One region of the Pontibacter sp. SGAir0037 genome, then DNA from elsewhere that is predicted to be linked to it. Evidence: riboswitches for the same ligand, from Rfam matches in the RefSeq annotation. Region 1 holds a riboswitch; the other holds the start of a gene.

Region 1 (8,659 bases):
CGCTATGCCCATTACTACTGGAGATGATAACTACAGGGGATATGGGCCATCTATTGCGTCGGCAGAGGGTAAAATACCAGCTATGGTCATTAGTTCAAGTAAAATGTTGCCTCTGCAAACAAACTTGTCAGCTTATAAAAAATTTGGGTTTGACAATCCAGACGTTACACGCTTTCTCTCCAGTCATGAAATCGGGCACACTTTTGTTAATCCATTAGTTGAAAAATATGCTTCTAAAATTAAAGCGGACTTAATTTTATTTACGCCGGAATTACAAGAGATATTAAGCCCTCATTACATTACTGATTGGTATGTATGTGTTATTGAGCACTTGAAGGCTAGGTGAAATTCGTATAGCTGTATCTATGGAAGATGATAAAGAAGCAGAACGTTTAAGAAGACTGCATATTTATGACTATAAATGTGTCTTAATTCCTTTGCTGGAAAGTAAAATAAAGGAATATGAGCAGAACAGAAAGGAATACCCAGATTTTGAAAGTTATGTGCCAGAGCTTGTAGCGTACTTACATTCGTTGTCACCGCAGACTATAAACGCTCAAATTAGAGTGCATAGGAACTATGGTCAAAAGTAGTATTAATTGCTGCTTCTTGAAAAAAAGTATTATTGTTAATGATATAGATATCTTAACCTACTTTAGGAGGCATTAGTTAATACGGATACCCATCAATGCCGCCGGTCAGGTTGTAGAAAGTAGTGCCAGGGAAGTGCTGTTGGAGTAGCTGGATAGCCTGGCGGCTGCGGCTGCCTGTTTTACAATGCACCACTATCGTTTTTTGAGGTTCTATTTGGCTGAAGTGCTGCTCCAGTTCTGATAGTGGCAGCAGTACTCCCTCTATATTATACTGCTCGTACTCATGCGGCTCCCGCACATCAAGCAGTTGGAAATCAATTTCCTCATCCAGCATATCTTTCAGTTCATCAGCGGAGATTTCGTTTATTTCGGCAGCAGGTGTGGTTGTAGCAGGAGAGCAGAAGGCTTCATAATCTGACAGGAGTTGCCTTACCTCGGCCTGATCTGTTCGACGGAAATTAAAAGCGCTTGTTTCCATGGTTAAGGCATTGAGCATGAATAGGCGCCCTGATAGTTTCGTGCCTATTTGGCATATAATTTTGATAGCCTCGTTTGCCTGAATGGTGCCAATTATACCTGGTAATACACCCAAAACACCTATCTCGGCACAATTAGGTACTTCATCTTTGCCAGGAGGCTCCGGGAAGAGACAGCGGTAAGAGGGACCGTTCAGGTAATGGAATACCGTTACCTGTCCTTCAAATTTAAAAATTGAGCCAAACACCAGCGGCTTCTGCAATAGAGCACAGGCATCGTTCACCAGGTAGCGTGTCGGGAAGTTGTCGGAGCCATCTACCACCAGATCATACGCCTGCACTAGCTCCAGCGCATTCTGCACAGTTATACCCTGCCCGTGCACTACAAACTGCACAAAAGGGTTTTGTAGTTTTAGCTTACGTGCTGCTACCTCTGCTTTAGGCTGCCCAACTTCTTCTGCTGTAAACAGAACCTGGCGGTGCAGGTTGCTCTCCGATACTACATCATAATCGGCTATACCTATGGTGCCCACACCCGCAGCTGCTAAATACTGTAGAATAGGGCAACCTAATCCTCCTGCTCCAATTACCAATACCCGCGCCTCTTTCAGCTTCTGCTGTCCGGCAGGGCCGATTTCAGGTAGTATAATCTGGCGATTGTAACGGTTATATTCGGCAGGAGAAAACATTTCTTAGGAAGTTAAGAGGTAAAAAGTTAGATAGTTTAAGAGTTAGAAAGTTATTTGTGAGTTGAGGGTTGAAAGTTATGAGTTTTGTAGGATTTAAAACAGGAGTTATTTTTTAAGGCTCCTGACCTGTTCTTCTGTAAAGTTATAAATCATTTAAATAATGAGCTGTTACTAATGAGCTAAAGAAAAAAGTTAATAAGAAAGTAAGGTTGAATTTCCCGTCACACATCCCCAAATTTCCAATTCTATTCCTCCCTAACTCTTCCCTCCATACCTCGCTAACTTTCTAACTTAAAACGCTGTCCCAGTCTTTCCAGACAGCTTCGTAGCCCTGGCTGCGGATCATGCGGATGATTTCAGCGGGTGTGCGTTCGTCGCTGATTTCGAACTGCTCCAGCGCTTTTTCCTGCGAGGCGTAACCGCCTGGGTCTGTTTTAGAACCGGCGCTGATGGAGGTAATGCCCAGCTTAACTACGTTGTTGCGGAATGTCTGGCTTTCGCGGGTAGACATTGATAGCTCCACTTCTTCGTTAAATATACGATACGCGCAGATTAGCTGTACAAGCTCCCGGTCGTTCATTTCTACTTTAGGCGGCAATCCGCCGGAGAAAGGGCGTAGCCTTGGGAAGGAAATAGAATACTTCGTTTGCCAGTATTTCTTCTCCAGGTAGCTCAGGTGTAGTGCTGTAAAGAAGCTATCGGTGCGCCAGTCTTCCAGGCCAATCAGTACGCCCAGTCCAATTTTATGTATACCTGCCTGGCCAAGGCGGTCAGGAGTTTCGATGCGGTACTGGAAGTTCGACTTTTTGCCTTTCGGATGGTGCTTTTTATAGTCTTCCTGGTGATAGGTTTCCTGGTAAACCAGCACGGTATTCAGCCCCAGTGGCACCAGCTCTTCATAGTCGTGCTGGTCGAGTGGCTGTACTTCCATAGAAATATGCGAGAAGTATGGCCTGATCAGTTGTAGCACATTCTTGAAGTAAGGCACTCCTACAGTTTTGTTGGCCTCACCTGTTACCAGCAGCACATGATCGTAACCATAGCCTTTAATTACTTCCACCTCTTTCAGAATCTGCTCATGGGTGAGGGTGGTGCGGGGTATAGGGTTATCGAGGCTGAAACCGCAGTAGGTGCAGATGTTCTGGCATTCATTCGAAAGGTAGAGCGGAATGTACAGTTGCAGCGTTTTTCCAAATCGCTTCTGTGTAAGCTGCTGACTTAGCTGTGCCATCTGCTCCAGGTAAGGCATGGCAGCAGGAGAGATAAGTGCTTTAAAATCCTCAAGATCGCGCACAGGTTTCACCAGCGCCTGTTCTACATCAGCACCTGTTTTAGCATAGATGCCTTGCTTCACCTCATCCCAGCTATACTGTTCAAATACTTCGTTAAAGCCCACTTTATTAGTTAAGGTTAAAAGTTTAGAATTATGAGTTGAGCGGATCAGAAATTAAGTTGCATGAGCCATGCCGCCTTTGCTGGCGCGAGACGGTATGGGTTTCAGCGAATACTTTCCCCACCGCGTGCAGGTATAAAAGTCTTACGTCCTTTGTCCTTTATTAAATTATAGCTCATCCAGAAAAGCTGTAAGCGGGCTGCTTGCTTCTGCCAAATTGCCTGCCGGAGCTAGTTTTGCTTCGTAGGCCATACGTCCTGCTTCTACAGCCATTTTAAATGCTTTTGCCATTTGCACCGGGTTCGGAGATACAGCTATGGCTGTATTCACTAACACCGCATCTGCACCTAGTTCCATTGCTTCTGCTGCATGTGAGGGAGCACCTATACCGGCATCTACCACCACAGGCACGTGGCTTTGCTGGATAATAATTTTTAAAAACGCTCTGGTTTGCAGGCCGTTGTTGCTGCCAATGGGGGAGCCCAAGGGCATAACGGCTGCCACCCCAACTTCCTCGAGCCGCTTGCACAGCACCGGATCGGCATGTATGTAGGGCAGCACCACAAAACCCAGCTTTACCAGTTCCTCCGCTGCCTTTAGCGTCTCAACAGGGTCGGGGAGCAGGTATTTGGGGTCGGGGTGAATTTCCAGCTTCAGCCAGTTTGTTTCCAGTGCCTCACGTGCCAGTTGAGCTGCAAAAACTGCTTCTTTGGAATTGCGAACTCCCGATGTATTAGGTAGCAGGCTGAACTGTGGATGTGACAGGTGCTGTAAAATGTCATCGTCCTGATTGTGTACATCCACTCGCTTTAGTGCTACTGTTACTAACTCTGATCCGGATGCCAGCAGCGCTTCTTCCATTTCCAAACTGGAGCTAAACTTACCGGTGCCAGTAAAGAGGCGGGAAGTGAATGTTTTATTGGCTATTGTTAAGTCTTTCATTTTGTTTGATATTGGTACAGTTCATCTGTTAACTGAGATACCGCCTGTTTTTTATCCTGCGCCATGTTTATGCCCGAAGAAACAGCTATTCCGTGTATACCAACCTGAAGCAAGGGAGCAATATCTGTTGGGGTAATGCCGCCAATAGCCACAACCGGAGTTGTGATGCCAGACAGAGTACATTGCTGCAGTAGCTGCTCGTATCCGTTCAGGCCAAGTATAGGGCTTAGGTTTTCTTTGGTGCTGGTAAAGCGGAAGGGGCCGAGGCCAATATAGTCTACTTCTGCTGCTATAAGCCGCTGTATATCTTCGAAGGTATTGGCCGTGCCTCCTATTATTTTAGCAGTGCCCATAAGCTTACGAGCCGCAGCAGGTGCCATATCTGTTTTACCTAAATGCACGCCATCGGCACCTACTTCGGCAGCCAAAGCAACGTTGTCGTTGATGATAAAAGTAGCGCCGTAGTGGCGGCAGATTTCCTGGGTGCGGAGTGCCTCTTCCTTCCAAAGGTTGTAAGAAGCGTTTTTCACCCGCAACTGCACCCAATCCACCCCTGCAGCACAAGCCCCGGCAGCTGCTTCGGAATGGTTTTTACCTGCAATTGCCTGGGTGATGTAATGCAGTTTAGCTATCTTCTTCATGTTTCGTTACGGTGTATGCCTGCCCGCCTGGTGCGGCAAAGGCAGGCAAAGGTTATTTTTGTTTTCTGCTGTTTTGCCTGCTCCTTGCTTCGTTTTTCACTGGCAAAGGAGAGGCAAACGCAACAGGTTTCATAGCCTGGAAAAGCAGGGCGAGGTATTTTACAGGTATAGTTCGGAACCTTGTTCTTTAAAAGCAGCCGATCTTTCTTCCATTCCTTTATCGAAGACTTCCTCGGTGGCTACGCCTGTTTTTTCGGCATAGTCGCGCACTTCCTGCGTTATTTTCATAGAGCAGAAATGCGGACCGCACATAGAACAGAAGCGGGCTACTTTGGCACCTTCGGCCGGTAAAGTCTCATCATGAAACTCACGGGCTGTGACTGGGTCGAGCGACAGGTTGAACTGGTCCTGCCAACGGAACTCGAAACGGGCTTTGCTCAGGGCGTTGTCACGGTACTGTGCGCCCGGGTGGCCTTTGGCCAGATCGGCAGCATGGGCAGCCAGTTTATAGGTGATTACCCCGTCTTTTACATCTTTTTTGTTTGGAAGGCCCAGGTGTTCTTTAGGCGTTACGTAGCAAAGCATAGCCGTTCCAAACCAGCCGATCATAGCCGCTCCGATAGCCGATGTAATGTGGTCATAACCAGGGGCAATATCAGTGGTGAGGGGACCGAGGGTGTAAAATGGCGCCTCATGGCACTCCTTCAGCTGCTTGTCCATGTTTTCTTTGATAAGGTGCATCGGGATGTGGCCCGGGCCTTCTATAATCACCTGCACATCGTGCTTCCAGGCAATTTTAGTCAGCTCACCCAGTGTTTCCAGCTCAGCGAACTGAGCGGCATCGTTAGCATCGGCAATAGAGCCAGGTCTTAAACCATCGCCCAGCGAGAATGCCACATCATAAGCTTTCATTATTTCACAGATATCTTCGAAATGTGTGTACAGGAAGTTCTCCTTATGATGTGCCAGGCACCACTTCGCCATAATAGAGCCTCCACGTGAAACAATGCCTGTTACTCGTTTTGCTGTAAGCGGCACATAGCGCAGCAACACACCGGCGTGTATGGTGAAATAGTCCACCCCCTGCTCAGCCTGCTCAATAAGTGTGTCTTTGAAAATTTCCCAGGTCAGGTCTTCGGCTTTGCCGTTTACTTTTTCCAGTGCCTGGTAAATCGGAACAGTGCCAATCGGAGCAGGAGAGTTTCGGATGATCCATTCGCGGGTTTCGTGGATATTTTTGCCTGTGGAAAGGTCCATAATGGTATCGGCGCCCCAGCGGCAGGCCCATACAGCCTTTTCTACTTCTTCTTCAATGCTAGAAGTAACAGCAGAGTTTCCGATGTTGGCGTTTATCTTTACCAGGAAATTACGGCCAATAATCATCGGCTCGCTTTCAGGGTGGTTAATGTTGCTGGGTATAACGGCACGTCCCGCGGCCACTTCGGCTCTTACAAACTCAGGCGTGATAAAACCTTTGGGAGTATTGGCGCCAAAGCTATGCCCCTCGTGCTGATGCCCCAGTTCCTGTATTTCCTGTATACGCTGGTTTTCACGGATGGCAATATACTCCATTTCCGGCGTGATGATGCCTTTGCGGGCGTAGTGTAGCTGGCTTACATTCTGCCCTGGCTTGGCGCGAAGCGGCTTGCGGAGGTGCTCAAAACGCAGCGCATCCAGCTTTTCATCGTATAGCCTTGCCTTGCCGTAGTCGGAGGTTATTTCTGCTAGCTCCTCCACATCCTGGCGGTTCAGAATCCATTCTTCCCGCAGGCGAGGCAGGCCCTGCCGTACATCTATCGCTATGTTGGGGTCGGTGTAAGGGCCGCTGGTATCGTAAACTGTTACAGGTGCGTTCGGTTCGCTGTTTTCAACCCCCAGAAACTTGTTCACGGTATCTTCCAACACAATTTCGCGCATGGCAACTTTAATGTCGTGCAGCTGGCCAGGCACGTATACTTTGCGGGAGCCCGGAAAAGGATCGCGTGTAATAGCGCTGGCAGTAGGCATTTTGTCTTGTTTCATATTTCTGAATCTAGTATGTAGACATTAGGTTTAAGACACAGGATTTTTTGAACATTGATAGAGCTTAGCATGCTTCTGCTAAATATTAACTCAATTCCCGACCTCTTTTATAGGGCTGAGAAGTTTAGATTACAGCATGATTTAAAATTAACTCAGCTAAGGAGCAGGAGTAGCAGCCTTTATAAACATTGTGTTCATCCTGATATTTTGTAAATCCTGATTCGGATCACCCTCCTTGAGTAGCCCGAATAACAGTTACTTTATCATTATCCTGGAGTAGGTGTGCCTGCCAGTTTGTTTTGGGCACAATCTGGTTGTTCACGGCAATGGCCAGGCCACGCGTGTGCTGCACCTGAAGCAGGTTCAGAATAGCGGATACAGGCTGAGGCTGCGTAAGCTCCTCCGGCTGGTTGTTAATAAAGATCTTCATGATTCGCTCGGGTTGGGATACAGTTAGCTTGAACGCCGGTGTGCCGAGCGGCAGTAAGAAGAAGTAAGAAGACAGGTCTGTTTATCATATACTTTTCCCTTCGTCAGTGCTAACTGTATCAGGTTCAGAGGGTATTTCTCAGTTCTGCGCTTATGCGTCAAGCGCAGAACACCCCTAAAGTGTTTGATCAAAGCTAAAGCTTTACTTGATTAATAACAAGTTTTAATTTATAAATATAAATAATCATTTTAGATTAGATTTATCGGAAATGGCATTACCTTAAACCAGAAGCGGACTTTCTTTCTCATCCTTTTGCTGCCCTCCCTGCTGCTCATTCACGACAAATAAAGTGCGGGTTGGGTAGGCAATTTCTACGCCCATTTCTGCGAAAGACTTATAAATACCCAGATTTATAGCTTGTTGTATGTCCATATACACGTTATAACTGGAGTCTAGTACATAGTATACAATTTCAAAATCGAGGCTGGAGTCGCCGTAAGATACAAAGTGGGCACGATCGAACTCCACTGGGCTTTGTTCCAGGATAATTGACTTCAGAACCTCGGGAATTTTTGCGAGGTCTTCGTAAGAGGTCTGGTAAGTAACGCCGATTTTAAACAAGACTCTGCGGCGCTGCATCCGTTTGAAGTTGTGAATGCGGGAGCTGGTCAGGTCGCTGTTCGAGAAAATAAGCTGCTCGCCTGAAAGTGTTTTAATGCGGGTTGTTTTTACGCCAATGTTTTCAATAACTCCGTTCTTATCGTCAATTACCACAAAGTCGCCAATTTCGAAGGGTTTATCTAAGAAGATAACAAAATAGTTAAAAAGGTCGCCGAGTATATTCTGTGCTGCCAGCGCCACTGCAATACCTCCCACACCCAAACCTGCTATAACAGCTGTCAGGTCGTAACCCAGGTTGTCGAACAGGAAGCCTAGGCCTATAAACCATACAATGGCGTTGATAATGAGTTTAAGTGCCCCAAACTCATTTAAAGTTTCAGAGCCCTGGTGCCTTTTCTTCAGGTATGCTTTTAACAGCATTACCAAGGTAGAAGAAACAAAGAGAATGACTAAAACAGTAATGGCAACCGTTGTAACCCTGCTTAAAAACACGTTTGCCTTGGCCGATAGCCGGAGGTATTCAAAAGCAAAATAGATAATGCTGATGTTGATAATAGGAATACCATAGCGGCTAAAGGTTTGCACCACAGAATCATCAAGATTTGTTTCTGTGTTCTCGGCAATCTTAGCGACTTTGGTAAGTATAAATCTTTTAAAGGCCTTTACTAGCAATAAGGAAACAAATACAAAGGCAGTTGCAATAAGGTAATCTCTGACAGTATTGTGAAGGTAAGTTCTGTTTAAGAATTCATTTATTTCATCCATAGTATAAAGGGTTATCCCGCAGATAAACTGAATTTATGTGTTAAAAATGAACAAAAATTTTACTGGCTTTCCAGGTATTGTTCTCTT
Region 2 (8,659 bases), 1.5 Mb from region 1:
GCTTTGCCCGAAGAACCGAATTTGACCTGGTAGAAGAGAAAAAAGACAAACTGGTATTTCAGTTGAAGCAGAGCGAAGAGACCTTATCGCAATATCCTTTCAAGTTTAGCCTGCTGATTGCTTTTAAACTGGAAGGGAACAGCCTTTCCACCACTTACCAGGTAACCAACACAGATCATGAGGCTTTGTATTTCTCTGTTGGGGGGCATCCGGGTTTTAATGTGCCCTTGTACCCTGGGGAGCAATATTCAGATTATTACCTGGAGTTTGAGCAGCCCGAAACGTTGGTGCGTTACCTTATAGATGAAGCAGGCTTGCAATCAGGTGAAACAGAGCGGGTTTTAACTGAAAGTGCTGTGCTGCCGCTTCAGCATGAGTATTTTGAGAAAGATGCCATTGTTCTGAAAGATGTTAAATCAGAGAAGGTGATTCTGGCAAGCCGGAAGAGTGCCTATCGTTTAGAGATGGATTTTAAAGGTTTTCCTTACCTGGGCATCTGGACCAAGCCTGGCGCATCGCCTTTTGTATGCATAGAGCCCTGGTGCGGCATTACCAGCCACGAAGGCGATACAGGTGAATTAAAAGAAAAAGAAGGTATTGAAATGCTGAGCCCGGAAGCAATTTTCGAGCGCACTTATACGCTGACGGTTTTGTAGGCTTTGAATAGAAAGTGGGAACAGTCCCGGTTTAATAAAAAAACTGCCGCACTTATCTTTAAAGTAAAAGATCAGGTGCGGCAGTTTATATGTTGTATTCTGCTTAGAGTTCAGTTAAGAGAAGGTTCTGGAAGTTTCGGAAATCTAACTAATTTGAGATCATACTTTGGCTCAAAATCATTTATAGGTAAAGAAACCCCAGGTGGGAGATCAAGATCTGGCAAATCATCGCCTAGCGGTTCACCTCCGTCGTCGTCGCTATCTGTTGAAGAAGGGCCCTTCAACTTTTTCTGCGGAGAGAATGCGTAATATGCCAGTATTGTTAGCAAAGCTAATGTATACAGTAGGCTAATCATCATCACTTTAAAAATATTTTTAATTTTTCCAGTTTCACATTGGCTTATTCCTGTTTATAATCAGGCTTTTACGAAGCAGCAGGAAAAGCGCCTTTTATATGAGTATCAACGTACTTTACGCCTTTGTGGTTATTGCCTTTCACTAAAATTTTACAGCCACCCTCTCTTTAAGAATTTTGCTTTTACGGATAATACAGGTTTATCTTTCTGATTTGGCTTAAAACGCTGTACCTTTGTGGTACTTTAGGGGTGCCTTATTACAACGGGCTGAGATTATACCCATTGAACCTGATCCAGGTAATGCTGGCGAAGGGAAAACTGGTACAGAAACTTTGGTGGTATGCTAACCCCTGGCATAGGCTATGTTTCATTCTTAACTACTTACTTCATGAGATTTTTATTTTTTGTAATGGCGGCTTTGCTGTTGCCATTGCAGTTGCTGGCCCAGTTTGCTATAAGCGGGCGGGTAACAGATGCGACTAAAGGGGAGGCTTTAGTCGGGGCTAACATTGTTTTAGAGGGCACAGGTATAGGTGCTGTTACTACAGCGGGTGGCGAATACAGAATTCAAAATGTGTCGGCCGGCACCTACACTATTCGGGTAAGCTTTCTGGGTTTTGAGCCAGTGGTACGCCAGGTAAGCATTAGCGGAGACAGCCGTCAGGAATTTTCGCTTAGGCAGAACAACCTGCGCACAGGCGAAGTGGTAGTTTCTGCTACCAGAGCAAATGATAGAACAGGCACCACCTATACCAATGTGAGCAGCGAAGAAATTGCGGAGCGAAACTTCGGGCAGGACCTGCCCTACATTTTAGAGCAGATTCCTTCCGCTGTAGTTAACTCAGATGCTGGTGCTGGAGTGGGTTACACAGGTATCCGGATTCGCGGCTCCGATATTACCCGCATCAATGTAACGGTAAATGGCATTCCGGTTAACGATGCCGAGTCGCACGGAGTATTTTTTGTGAATATGCCGGATTTTGCCTCCTCGGTGCAGGATATACAGGTACAACGTGGTGTGGGTACCTCCACTAACGGAGCGGGAGCCTTCGGTGCCAGTATCAACATTCAGACGCAGGATGTACGCCCAGAGGCTTATGCCGAAACAGAGCATACCTATGGCTCATTTAATACCTGGCGTAACAATGTGCGTTTTGGTACCGGCCTTATCAATGGCAAGTTTGCTTTTGATGGACGCTTGTCGCGCATCTCATCTGATGGCTATATCGACAGGGCCTCCTCTGACCTGAAGTCTTTTTACTTTTCGGGTGGATATTTCGGTGAAAAAACCTCTGTTAAGTTTGTGACTTTCTCCGGCCAGGAAAGAACTTACCAGGCATGGTACGGAACACCAGAGGCATTAGTGTACGGCACTGCAGCCGACCTGCAAGCATATATTGATAGAAATTATATAGAAGGCGCAGACCTGCAAAACCTGTTGACCTCGGACCGCCGTTATAACTACTATACCTACGACAACGAAATAGATAATTATCAGCAGGACCATTACCAGTTGCACCTGTCGCACGACTTTGCGCCTACCTTAAGCTTTTCAGGTGCTTTGCATTATACCATAGGCAAGGGCTATTATGAGCAATTCCGTCAGGATGATGATCTGGCTGCTTATGGCCTGGCGAATGTTATTATTGGCGAAGACACCGTTTCATCTACAGACCTGATTCGCCGCCGCTGGCTGGATAACGATTTTTATGGCATAACCTATGCCTTGCAGTATAACCCAAACAGCCGCCTGCAGGCTTCTGTTGGCGGAGCCTGGAACAGGTATGTAGGGCAGCATTTCGGTGAGATTATATGGGCGCGTTTTGCTTCTGACTCTAATATCCGGGATCGCTACTATGACAACGAAGGCGTAAAAACAGACTTCAACTTATATGCAAAAGCAAATTATAGCCTGATGGATAACGTCAGCCTGTTTGGCGATATGCAGGTGCGCAAGGTTGGTTACTCCTTTCTTGGCTACGACAACGACTTGTCTAACATCACACAAACGGCAGCTTATACTTTTTACAACCCTAAGGCAGGTGTAACTTATAACCCTGATAAAAACAACCAGTTATATGCTTCTTTTGCCATCGGGAACCGGGAGCCGGTCCGCGACGATTTTACCGAGTCTACTCCTTCCGGCAGGCCAAGGCCCGAAACACTGCGTAACCTGGAAGCTGGCTACAGGGGAAACATGCATTTAGGAGAACTGGCAGGTACAGCGTTGCAGGCACAGGTTGAACTGAACTACTTTTATATGAACTATAAAAACCAACTGGTGCTGACAGGGCAGATTAATGATGTGGGGGCACAGGTGCGGACAAACATAGACAAGAGCTACAGGCAAGGCGTAGAATTAGCCGGCGCTTTAGCTTTGGGTGAAATTGCCTCACTGCGTACCAACGTGGCTTATAGTCAGAATATTGTCAACAACTTTCAGGAGTTTATAGATAATTACGACGATGATAGCCAGCTACAGAATAACTTCAGGAGAACAGATATTGCTTTCTCACCTGATTGGGTAACGGCTACGCAACTGGAAGTAATGCCTGTAAAAGGGTTAAGGGCAGCCTTCATTTATAAAACTGTTGGGAAACAGTACCTGGACAACACTTCAAACGAGAATCGTATTATTCCTGCTTTCCAGGTTGGAGATCTGCGTTTCCGGTACAGCATTGGCTTTCAGAATGTGCTGAAAGAACTGGAAGTGGGGCTGCTCATCAACAATGTATTTAATGAGCTGTATGCAGCAAACGGTTACACCTATAGCTATATCTCCGACGCAACCACAATTACAGAGAATTTCTATTATCCGCAGGCAACCCGAAATTTCCTTTTGTCTGTTGGTTTAAAGTTCTAAAATCAGGAATGGTTGCAGATAGTTTTCCACGTTGAGAGGTGCTTAACCCTGCCAAAGTTTTTTAGAAGTTCTTTTATACAAAACATTGGTAAAGCGGTTCCTGGTTTAAAGCCAGGAACCGCTTCTTTTTTTAAGCAATTGCGGCTTCTGCTTAAAACTTTATATTTGCGTATAGCCAAACAAACCAGAACAACTATGGCCTACGAATCTTCAGGGGCACCTGACTACTATAATATTGATGATCTGCTTACAGAAGAGCATAAACTCATCCGGCAAACAATGCGCAACTTTGTGATGCGGGAAATATCTCCGAACATTGAGCAGTGGGCGCAGGAAGCTCATTTTCCTTCGGAAATTGTGAAGAAGTTCGGTGATGTAGGAGCTTTTGGCCCGACTATACCTGCTGAGTATGGCGGTGGTGGCCTGGATTACATCAGCTATGGCCTTATTATGCAGGAAATAGAGCGGGGCGATTCCGGTATGCGATCTACAGCTTCAGTGCAGGGTTCTTTGGTAATGTACCCAATTTACGCCTACGGCTCAGAGGAGCAAAGGAAGAAATACCTGCCCAAGCTGGCAAGCGGAGAGTGGCTAGGTTGTTTTGGATTAACCGAGCCAGACTTCGGCTCAAATCCAGGCGGCATGATCACCAACATAAAAGACATGGGAGATCATTACCTGCTCAATGGTTCTAAAATGTGGATATCAAATGCTCCTGAGTGCCAGGTGGCAGTGGTGTGGGCCAAGAACGAGGAAGGTCGCATTAAAGGTGTGATTGTAGAACGAGGCATGGAAGGTTTTTCTACCCCGGAAATTCACAATAAATGGAGTTTGCGTGCCAGCTGCACAGGTGAGCTGGTTTTCGATAATGTAAAAGTGCCGAAAGAAAACCTGTTGCCAAATGTAGAAGGCCTCCGGGGACCACTTGGATGCCTCGATTCTGCCCGTTACGGGATTGCCTGGGGAGCTATAGGTGTTGCCATAGATTGCTACGAATCGGCCAGAAAATATGCGATGGAGCGGGTGCAGTTCGATAAGCCAATTGCTGCTTTTCAGCTTATACAAAAGAAGCTGGCCGAAATGCTGACAGAAATTACGAAAGCACAGTTGCTGGCCTGGCGTTTGGGTACCTTAAAAAACGAAGGCAAAGCAACTACGCAGCAGATCTCCATGGCAAAGCGCAACAACGTAGATATGGCGCTGCATATAGCACGTGAGGCCCGCCAGATTCATGGAGGAATGGGTATTACAGGTGAATATCCGATTATGCGCCACATGATGAACCTGGAGTCAGTGATAACCTACGAAGGCACACATGATATCCATTTGCTGATTACCGGAGCTGATATTACAGGTATTCCAGCCTTCAAATAACCTAAGGTTGCTTCCTGAGCATACTGACTTATGGAAGATCGGTTATTACATGAATCTAAAATAAAAAGCCTCCTCAGGATTTCTCTTGAGGAGGCTTTTTTGTTGCTGTAGGGGGAGGAGTCGAACCTCCACGGAGTAGTTAGGCAAATATCTTGGTACTAGTACGAAGGTAATATGGTTGCTTTATCCCAGATTCTCCACCCCCGAGATAGGAGGGCTTGTCTGCCAGTTTCAACACCCTACATTGTGTTGTTCTGTTATGATAATGTAAACGTACAAAAAGATATTTTTGTTTACAAATTTTTTATAAAAATTACTTATTATTTAATCTTATGTTAATGTATGTAATATAAGATTAAAAATATATTAAATGATTTGATGATCTTAAGGTATTGTAATCGAATTACTTAACTGAATAGCCGCGCAATTGGTTTTAGCTTTCTAGATTACAATATGTTGATTAATAACCAACTTAAAATTGATACACCTGCCTGTTCATAAAAGCTTTGAACTGCCAGATTACTAACAATGCTAATTATATTAGATTTATTTCTTTTTGTTATAAAATATTTAGCAAAATTCGTAATTTCGTGTAGGCTTTTGGACCAAATTACCTGAAGAATTTGTTACCTTTAGGTACAGCAAATTTGTAAGAATTAGGTTATACTATGCGGGAAGATTATCTTACAGGTGAAAACGACTATATGTCGTCTACCGAAAAAGAAATAGATAGGGCACTTCGCCCCCTCAGTTTCAGTGACTTTACTGGTCAGGAAAAGGTGGTGGAGAACCTGAAGGTGTTTGTGCAGGCAACAAAGCGAAGAGGAGATGCTCTGGATCACGTTTTGCTGCACGGGCCTCCGGGACTTGGTAAAACAACCTTGTCTCATATTATTGCATCAGAACTGGATGCCAATATAAAGATGACCTCTGGTCCGGTATTGGACAAGCCCAGCGATCTGGCAGGTTTGCTCACAAACCTGGAGCCGAATGATGTGCTGTTTATTGATGAGATCCATCGTCTGAATCCTATTGTGGAAGAGTACCTGTACTCGGCCATGGAAGATTATAAAATAGACATCATGCTGGATTCTGGCCCAAATGCACGTTCGGTACAAATCAGCCTGAGTCCTTTTACATTGATTGGTGCCACTACTCGCTCTGGTTTGCTAACAGCTCCCTTACGGGCACGGTTTAGCATCAACTGTCGCCTGGAGTACTATGATTCAGAACTGCTTACCTCTATCGTGAAACGTTCTTCCGCCTTACTGGGAGCCCCGATACACGCAGATGCAGCTTTTGAGATTGCACGTCGCAGCCGCGGTACACCACGTATAGCCAATAACCTGCTACGCCGTACCCGCGATTTTGCCCAGGTAAAGGGAGATGGTACCATAACAGTAGAGATTGCCAAGTTTGCCTTAAATGCACTCGATGTGGACCACAATGGTTTAGATGACATGGATAACAGGATTCTTTCAACCATTATTGATAAATTTAAAGGCGGGCCTGTAGGTATAACCACTATTGCAACAGCATGTGGTGAAGAGGCCGAAACCATTGAAGAGGTGTATGAGCCATTCCTGATACAGGAAGGATATATAATGCGGACAGCCCGTGGGCGTGAAGCTACAGAAGCCGCTTACAGGCACCTTGGCAAGATACCGCCTCAGCAGGCGTTAACAGGTACTTTATTTGATTAAATTTTAGTTGTTTGTTGATTACGTAAGAAGCAGGCCGAAAGCCTGCTTCTTTGTTTTGGGTGCTTTGGCATCTGTTACGGAAGCCTCTCTCTGCTAAAAATTACATAATGGATTTAAATTGCCGTAATTTTGTTTACCTGTAACATGATACGGCACACAACATTACTTTGACAAAAGCACAACATACTCAACTGATAAAGAAAAGAGCTCAGGAACTGGGCTTTATGTACTGCGGTATTTCCAAAGCTGAATTTCTGGAAGAAGAGGCTCCGCGCCTGGAGCGTTGGCTTAACCAGCAGATGCACGGCAAGATGCAGTACATGGAGAACCATTTCGATAAGCGCCTTGACCCACGGCTGCTGGTAGATGGGGCAAAATCGGTTGTTTCTTTGCTTTTAAACTACTTTCCTGAAGAGAAGCAGCCAGAAGAAAATACTTATAAAATTTCGAAGTATGCCTATGGTACCGACTATCACTTTGTTATAAAAGATAAGCTGAAAGAACTGCTGGCCTCCATACATGAAGAAATAGGAGAAGTAGGAGGGCGTTGCTTCGTAGATTCCGCACCAGTGCTCGATAAAGCCTGGGCTAAAAAAAGCGGTTTAGGCTGGATAGGTAAAAACAGCAACCTAATTACACCGCAGGTAGGTAGCTTTTACTTTATAGCTGAGCTTATTATAGATCTGGAACTGGAATATGACGGGCCGATAAAGGATTACTGCGGCTCGTGCACCCGTTGTTTGGATGCCTGTCCGACTGGCGCTATTGTAGAACCTTATGTAGTGGATGGCAGCAAGTGTATTTCTTATTTTACCATTGAGTTAAAAGACCAATTGCCAAATGAAATGAATGGGAAATTTGGCAATTGGGTCTTTGGATGTGACATTTGTCAGGATGTTTGCCCCTGGAACAGGTTTAGCAAACCTCACCAGGAACCTGCATTTGCACCTCACCCGCACCTGCTGAACATGAAAACGTCTGATTGGCAGGAGTTAACGCATGAGGTGTTTACGCAGCTTTTCAAGAAGTCAGCTGTAAAGCGCACCGGCTACAACGGGCTTGTGCGAAACATCTGCTTCATGGAAGATACTGGCGAGCTTCATTAAGCTACCATCTGTGTCTTGCCAAATACTTTGTTTAGTATGCGGAGGTATACCCCGGAAAATTTGTCGTAACACCATTTTTTAAGGTCCTGAATCTCTTCTAAAGCCAAAACCTTAAAGGCTTTTTTTAGTTCTTTCTCAAAAAGCATCTTATCGAAGCTTACCTTCAAAAGAATTGTTTTAATGTATTCTAACATTGGTATTAAAGAATTTATAGTTATTCGGCCAAAAATTAAATACGATACAAATTTATAAAAGTAAGTAGTCACTTACAAATATTTTCAAAAGTATTTCCTTTGTTTAATATTAAAGCTGGTGAACATCAAAAAATTAGCTGATTATTTATGTTCGCCTTGATCTCGATTGACTATAGTAGCCAATTATTACACCTACTGTATTGGTACCATACAGGTATGGCGAAGGCCGTTTTGTGCTTAATATACTCCCGAAATAAAGAATAGTTGCGGTTATAAATTAGCTCGTTTTGTTACGGCTGCTTATTTGTTTGATAATCAAATAGCTAGCCTGGTTAGAGCCCGGAAAAGAAAAATGCCATTTTGCCTCAGTGCCATTCCCTGATCTGGTAGTGGTGCAGGTGCAGGAT

The links. A riboswitch is a leader RNA that binds a small molecule or an ion and turns the genes downstream of it on or off. The one in region 1 is predicted to bind thiamine pyrophosphate.
Positions count from the first base shown of each region.
Region 2: it holds a riboswitch for thiamine pyrophosphate, as region 1 does, so the genes downstream of both, C1N53_RS13960 (TonB-dependent receptor) here and thiS (sulfur carrier protein ThiS) in region 1, are expected to answer to the same signal.

Region 1 covers NZ_CP028092.1:4,919,888-4,928,546, forward strand. Annotated here, with positions in the region: gene C1N53_RS20400 (DUF4932 domain-containing protein) at 1-346, shown strand, start outside; gene C1N53_RS20405 (hypothetical protein) at 366-593, shown strand; gene moeB (molybdopterin-synthase adenylyltransferase MoeB) at 670-1,758, opposite strand; gene thiH (2-iminoacetate synthase ThiH) at 2,045-3,154, opposite strand; gene C1N53_RS20420 (thiazole synthase) at 3,320-4,093, opposite strand; gene C1N53_RS20425 (thiamine phosphate synthase) at 4,090-4,734, opposite strand; gene thiC (phosphomethylpyrimidine synthase ThiC) at 4,894-6,756, opposite strand; gene thiS (sulfur carrier protein ThiS) at 6,983-7,186, opposite strand; TPP riboswitch at 7,265-7,372, opposite strand; gene C1N53_RS20440 (mechanosensitive ion channel family protein) at 7,466-8,572, opposite strand.
Region 2 covers NZ_CP028092.1:3,435,436-3,444,094, reverse strand. Annotated here, with positions in the region: gene C1N53_RS13970 (aldose 1-epimerase family protein) at 1-656, shown strand, start outside; TPP riboswitch at 1,248-1,344, shown strand; gene C1N53_RS13960 (TonB-dependent receptor) at 1,401-3,875, shown strand; gene C1N53_RS13955 (acyl-CoA dehydrogenase family protein) at 4,071-5,249, shown strand; gene ruvB (Holliday junction branch migration DNA helicase RuvB) at 5,918-6,952, shown strand; gene queG (tRNA epoxyqueuosine(34) reductase QueG) at 7,120-8,058, shown strand; gene C1N53_RS13940 (hypothetical protein) at 8,055-8,252, opposite strand.